2 linked regions of the Limnospira fusiformis SAG 85.79 genome follow. The protein of the gene in region 2 binds, or shares a complex with, the protein of the main gene of each other region. Links are inferred from orthologs where the notes say so. Each region holds a gene or a part of one and is shown on either strand. Other genes may lie near its edges.

Region 1 (3,322 bases), 1.1 Mb from region 2 along the record:
AAGATTCCTTCTGGAGAACATTATGTGCGGGTGGAAAGCGGTAAAGGAGAATTGGGCATTTATATTATCGGTGATGATAATGTTTTCCCCTGGCGGTTTAAAATTCGGGCAGCAGACTTTAATAATTTGCAAATTTTTCCCGATTTAGTTAAAGGTGAAAAAGTGGCTGATATTGTGGCGATTTTGGGAAGTGTAGATATTATTATGGGGTCAGTAGACCGCTAATCTCATTTCCCTTGACATACAGGGGCAAGTCTTCGGGCTTGCCCTCAATAGTGGCTTTTTACGGTGTTTTTACTTATGGCTGATGTAATTGATTACAAAATCTATGGTAATGATTTGCAATTGGTGGAAATTGAACTAGACCCCGGTGAGGGAGTTCAAGCAGAAGTGGGAACCATGACCTATATGGAAGATGGTATTCAAATGCAAACGGGTATGGGAAAAGGGGGCTTATTCTCTGGTTTTAAAAGGATGCTTACTGGAGAAGGTTTCTTTATTACTACGTTTTTAAATAATGGGAAACAACGTTCTAGGGTCGGTTTTGCTGCGACTTCACCAGGGCAAATTATTCCGGTTGATTTAGCTCAAATTGGTGGCGAATTTTTGTGCCAAAAAGATGCGTTTTTGTGTGCGGCTAATGGTACGGAAATTAATGTGGCATTTACTAAGAAATTAGGGGCTGGTTTCTTTGGGGGAGAGGGATTTATTCTGCAACGACTAAAAGGGGATGGTCTGGCTTTTATTCAAGCGGGAGGGGCGATGATTCAAAAAAATTTACAACCTGGGGAAACTTTGCGAGTTGATACGGGGTGTTTGGTGGCTTTTTCTCCCTCGGTGCGCTATGATATTCAATTTGTGGGTGGCTTTCGTAATGCGTTATTTGGTGGGGAAGGCTTATTTTTGGCGAAAATGACGGGACCGGGTATTGTGATTGTTCAAAGTTTACCATTCTCTCGACTTGCCGATCGCATTAATTCTATGATTACTCTCCCTCCTGTCAGTAATGATGGATGATTGTTGATTATTTCCCAATACAAAATCGACTGAAAATCCGGTCTAATACTGATTCGGTAACTTCCTCTCCGGTGACTTCTCCTAGGGCGTGAATTGCGCCGCGTAGGTCGATAGTCCAAAAGTCAAAGGGTAGACGATCGCTTATGGTGTTTTCCACTTGTTCTAGGGCTATTTTCGCGCGGGTAAGGGCTGCTGCTTGACGCTGGTTAATGGCAAATTCCAGATTAGCTGATTGTAGGTTTTCGGTGTGAACAGCGTTAAGGATACTCTCTTCTAAATCGGTAATCCCTTGATTAAGAGTGGCGGCGGTCGCAATAATTAACGAGGGTTTAATGTCCAGTTGGTTAATAATAGATTGACGTAAATTTTCTAGCTGTGCTGAGGATAGGCGATCGCTTTTATTCATCACTATAATTATCGGTCGATTTTTGACCTGCTGATAAATCTCATTTTCCGCTTCTGTCCAGCCGTTTTCACAGTCGAGGGTAAATAATACCAAATCCGCTGATTGAGCCGCTATCTGTGACCTTTCTACCCCAATTTGTTCCACTTTATCATCAGATTTACGAATCCCAGCCGTATCGAGAACTTGAATGGGAATACCACCGACCACTAGCTGAGACTCTACCACATCTCTAGTGGTTCCCGGTAGGTCTGTGACAATGGCGCGATCGCTACGACTCCAAGCATTTAATAAGCTAGATTTCCCCACATTAGGACGACCGACAATTGCCACTTTTAAACCTGTGCGTAAGAGTTCTCCCCTATCTGCTGTGTCTAATATATCCGTTAATTGCTGTAAGACTTCTTGCAATTGGTGGATAATTTCCGATTCATTTAAGGGGGGTAAATCTTCTTCAAAATCGACCCTGGCTTCAATTTCTGCTAAAATATCTAAACAGAGCGATCGCAGATGATGTATGGGAGCCGCCAATTTTCCCCGCAGTCCAGCCAAAGCCGCACTAGCAGCCTGGGGAGACTTAGCCCCAACCAGTTCAGCGACACTCTCAGCTTGAGTCAAGTCTAGTCGCCCATTGAGAAACGCCCGCAGGGTAAACTCTCCAGGGGTGGCTAGTCTGGCTCCCGCTTGTAAACAAAGCTGTAGGACCTGTTGAACGGGGATAATACCACCGTGACAGTGAAATTCTACCACATCTTCGCGGGTGTAGGAGCGGGGAGCGAGCATTAATAGCAATAAAGCCTCATCGACGAGTTGCTGTGTGTGGGGATGATGGATATAACCATAGAGAATGCGGTGACTTGACCAGGGCTGATTTCCTGGGGCTTTAAATAGGGTTTTAGCGATCGCGACAGCTTCCGAGCCAGACATTCTGACAATGCCAATACTGCCCTGTTGTGGTACAATGGCGGTGGCGATCGCTGCAATAGTTTCAGTTTTGGTGGAAATTGGAGACATTTTCGTAATAACCAATATTACCCATTATCAAGTAAGTTGTAGGGGCGACATCTAGCCATCATCTAGCCTCCCTCCCCAGAAGGGAGAGGAAGCCAAAATCATCCATGATCCCTTTACTGCACACCCTCATTAACCGGGAAGCGATCGATTAAATTTTTAGCCTCGATCGCATTATCTTTCAGCGTGCTACTGAGGTGAGGAACATGGGGAATTTGCGAGAGAAAATCTCGAGTGCGTCTGATAATCCTGACAATATCCCCTTCATCAAGAGTGGTATTTTTCACCAATTCCGCCCATTCTACCCCACCAGCCCACTGTTCAAGAATAGCACTGAGGCGCTGATGTTCTCGGCGTTCAGGAAGCACCAAAAACTCTACATGGTGGCGACCTTGAACCTTAATCAGAGATCTACGCAAAGACCAGAGGCGGTTCAAAGTTTCCTGTACCACCTCCGAAAGCTGATAATGAGTCCAACTATCAGACCGAGAAACCTCAGTGACCAAAGCAGAACAAGCACCAGCCAAATTATAAGGCTCTAGGTTATCAAATTCTCCCGACATTAGCACCAACCCCAACCACAACTCATTATCCCCTCGCAGGGCTGCTGTCGCCTGTCCCAACTTAGTTGGCTGCAAATCATCCAAAGCCTCAAACTCTTGTAAAATGTCAATCAGATTCAGAAATTCCCGCCAATTGCGTTCTAAATATTGACGCAACTCCTCCTGATAATCAACAATTTCCTTCTGAATAGCCTTCCGACGGCGCAAGCGTTTGAGGATTTTTTGAGGTTTCCCGAACTTTTCGGCGGGGTGTGTAGCTAAAATTTCCTCCACCTGTTCAATGCGAGTTATTTGATTAGCTACCTCTGGGGCGGTATCTTCCACCAAC
Region 2 (3,270 bases):
CCATCTCTTTCGATTTTCACATTGCCGCTTACTTTCTCAATATGTATATCTGAATTCATTAAGTAGGTAGCTTTATCTGTAACTTTAATCCACATCATTTAATTGCCTTATTGGGGGGTATATTTGGGGGAATAATTCCAGCTTATCCCCCACATTTTACCAAGCTAAATTAGGGAAAAATTACTCGTCTGCGCCGAAATCTTCCCGTAACTTAGCTTCCTGTTCATTGGTCAAGTTGGATTTAATCAACTCACCTTTTTCTTCATCTTTGAAGGCTTCCTCTACTTTATCTAAAGTCACACTACTGGTTAGTAAAAATAGTGCGGAAGTACCTTCAGTTACTTGATTTCGGACATCTTTGATAAATTCATCATCAATGCCGTAGTCAGTGAAATATCCTGACAATGCTCCGGCTAATGCACCGACCGCCATTCCTAATACCGGAACAAAGAAAATCAAGCCGAATAATAGACCCCAAAAAGCGCCGCCAAATGCACCAGAACCCACTAGGTCAACGGCTTGGGTGGTTTTGGGCTTCTTGCGACCTTGTGGCCAGAATACTATAGCCGCATCTTCGATTTGAATTAAACGTTGTTTCTGGAGTTCAGCGAGTTTAGCCAGAGCATTTTTAGCACCATCAGCGCTATTGTATTTCCAAACTGTTAGAGTTGCCATTGTTATCAATCTGGTGATAATTGTATGAGGGTAGTATAATGATAATTGTATAAAATTGTACAAATTTAAGAAAAATTTTATGATTCGTAGATGGCAATGTGGTTATATTGAAAATAAAAACCGGATTTCTGAATCAATAGAAACCCGGCGAATAGATAGTTAATCATCAACCCTTATTTAATGGCGATCGCCGGTTGACGGTGGCGCACTTCCAGATAAATTAACAAGGCGTTAATATCTGCGGGGTTGACCCCACCAATACGGGAAGCCTGACCAATAGTTAAAGGTTTGATCCGGTTTAATTTTTCCCGTGACTCCATAGATAGGGTTTCAATGGTAAGATAGTCTAAGTCTCGAGGGAGTTGGCGGTTAGCATGACGGCTGATCTGATCAATTTGGTTTTGCTGGCGTTCCATATAGCCGGAATATTTAATCTCAATTTCTGCGCCTTCTTTTTCCTCTAAGGATAACTGAGAATTACCTAGGTTATAATGTTCTAAATTACCATAGTGGAAACCGGGACGACGCAACAATTCCGCCAGACTAATTGACCCTTTAATTTTTTGTTGAGTATCAGAGGCGATCGCTATACCAATTTCGTCGCGTTCCTTAACTCTGGTCTGGTCTAGCCGCTGCTTTTCCGCGATAATATTAGCCTGTTTTTGTTGGAATAATTCCCAACGGCGATCGTCAATTAAACCAATTTCCCGACCCAAGGGAGTTAGGCGGCGATCGGCATTATCCGATCGCAATAATAACCGATACTCCGACCGACTGGTTAACATTCGATAGGGTTCTCGCAGATCCTTCGTACACAAATCATCAATTAAAGTACCGATATAACTTTGTTCCCGAGGAAACACAATCATATCTTCACCGCGCACCAATTTAACCGCATTAATTCCCGCTACAATTCCCTGTGCGGCTGCTTCTTCATATCCAGTTGTACCATTAATTTGACCCGCACAAAATAATCCCTCAATTTTCTTAGTCATCAACGTAGGATAACACTGAGTTGCCGGTAAATAGTCATACTCCACCGCATAAGCAGGTCGTAGCATCACGCAGTTTTCTAAACCCGGAAGACTCCGTAACATTTCTAACTGTAATTTTTCCGGTAAACCCGTAGAAAATCCCTGAATATAAAGTTCAGGAATATGACGGCCTTCTGGTTCAATAAAAATCTGGTGACTTTCCTTGTCAGCAAACCGCACAATTTTATCTTCAATACTCGGACAATAACGGGGTCCTTTGGCATCCACCCAACCGCCATAAACGGGGGATAAATGCAAATTTTCCCTAATTAATCGATGGGTTTCCGCCGTAGTTCTGGTTAAATAACAGTTCATTTGTTCCCTTTCAACCCACACTTCAGGGTCAAAACTGAACCATCGCACTCGTTCATCTCCGGGCTGAGGTTCTAAGTTGCTATAATCAACCGATCGCTTATCGACTCGCGCGGGAGTTCCGGTTTTTAGTCGTCCCGTTTCAAACCCTAAGCGGTTCAGGGTGTCTGTAAGTCCTACGGCGGCGAATTCTCCGGCTCGTCCCGCTGGCATGGATTTGTTACCCACCCAAATAATTCCACCTAAAAAAGTCCCTGTAGTTAGGATGAGCGCTTTACAGGCAAATGCTACACCAAAATAGGTTTTTACTCCTATGATTTCGTCATTTAATCCTAAGACTAAATCCGTTACCATTCCCTCCCGGATTGATAGATTTTCTTGGTTTTCGACTATTTGTCGCATTACTGCTGCATATTCGCGCTTATCCGTTTGCGCCCGTAACGCCCAAACAGCCGGTCCGCGAGAGTTGTTAAGTAGCCGTTTTTGCAGGTAGGTGCGATCGGCCATTTTGCCAATTTCTCCCCCCAGTGCATCGACTTCGTGGGTGAGTTGAGACTTCGCCGGAGCCCCCACAGCCGGGTTACAGGGTTGCCAGCCAATTTTATCTAAATTTAGGGTCAGCAGCAACGTGCGACAACCCAAACGCGCTGAGGCTAAAGCCGCTTCGCAGCCTGAGTGTCCGCCACCGACTACGATGATCTCAAATTCTTCTTGAAAGTCTACGGGTGAATTTACTGTCATAGTTGGGATATTTTACAATGTCGCTCTATTTGATTTTAGGGATATCTAATGATGTTATGGTCGAAGGGAAAGTCACCTTTCCCAACTCCAATTCAAAACCGTGCTTGCGAGTTTCCCAGCACACGGCTCCTGATGTGGATACCCTCTTTGTCAAAGGAACAAGGTTACGACCCCCTGCTTTATGACTTCAACTTTGGGAGCTATATGCTTGCGTTAGTCTTTAAACTCGCTTTCGCCATTAAACTCTTACTTATCGCAGTCTCTATATCCACACCGTGACTAGTGGGCATATCCCAACCATTACAGTTAGGCATTGGCTTTCAGTCACATCCCTTCCCCTTATGAGCTTGCGCTTACACTTTTCACTACTCTACGAGATGTACTCGTAGAGAGCCCAACAGGGGTTTCAACGTTCCGTATATATGGGCATTCCATCTTTAGATTTGTCTTATCCACCGGGGTACATTTTAAAAGTCTGTGTAGGTGTTGATAACAGTACCCTACTTTT

What was found.
Region 1: the proteins of mnmG (region 2) and mnmE are in contact, whole or in part, in a solved structure (PDB 9HIP), measured with the Escherichia coli proteins. The link is inferred for Limnospira fusiformis SAG 85.79 from one-to-one orthologs.

Annotation. Positions count from the first base shown.
Region 1 is NZ_CP051185.1:2,294,114-2,297,435, reverse strand. What follows is about bases 230-3,220. They hold mnmE (tRNA uridine-5-carboxymethylaminomethyl(34) synthesis GTPase MnmE), read right to left. Parts: upstream 2,435-3,220; coding sequence 1,025-2,434; downstream 230-1,024. Other genes in these bases: HFV01_RS10910 (DEAD/DEAH box helicase), read right to left, coding at 2,548-3,220; HFV01_RS10920 (TIGR00266 family protein), read left to right, coding at 301-1,017. Also shown: HFV01_RS10925 (NAD(P)H-quinone oxidoreductase subunit H), read left to right, coding at 1-225; more of HFV01_RS10910, read right to left, coding at 3,221-3,322. UniProt on the Escherichia coli protein: Exhibits a very high intrinsic GTPase hydrolysis rate. Involved in the addition of a carboxymethylaminomethyl (cmnm) group at the wobble position (U34) of certain tRNAs, forming tRNA-cmnm(5)s(2)U34.
Region 2 is NZ_CP051185.1:1,210,342-1,213,611, reverse strand. What follows is about bases 306-3,244. They hold mnmG (tRNA uridine-5-carboxymethylaminomethyl(34) synthesis enzyme MnmG), read right to left. Parts: upstream 2,763-3,244; coding sequence 849-2,762; downstream 306-848. Other genes in these bases: HFV01_RS05935 (DUF1269 domain-containing protein), read right to left, coding at 306-675. In the rest of the region: HFV01_RS05940 (hypothetical protein), read right to left, coding at 1-98; more of HFV01_RS05935, read right to left, coding at 181-305. UniProt on the Escherichia coli protein: NAD-binding protein involved in the addition of a carboxymethylaminomethyl (cmnm) group at the wobble position (U34) of certain tRNAs, forming tRNA-cmnm(5)s(2)U34.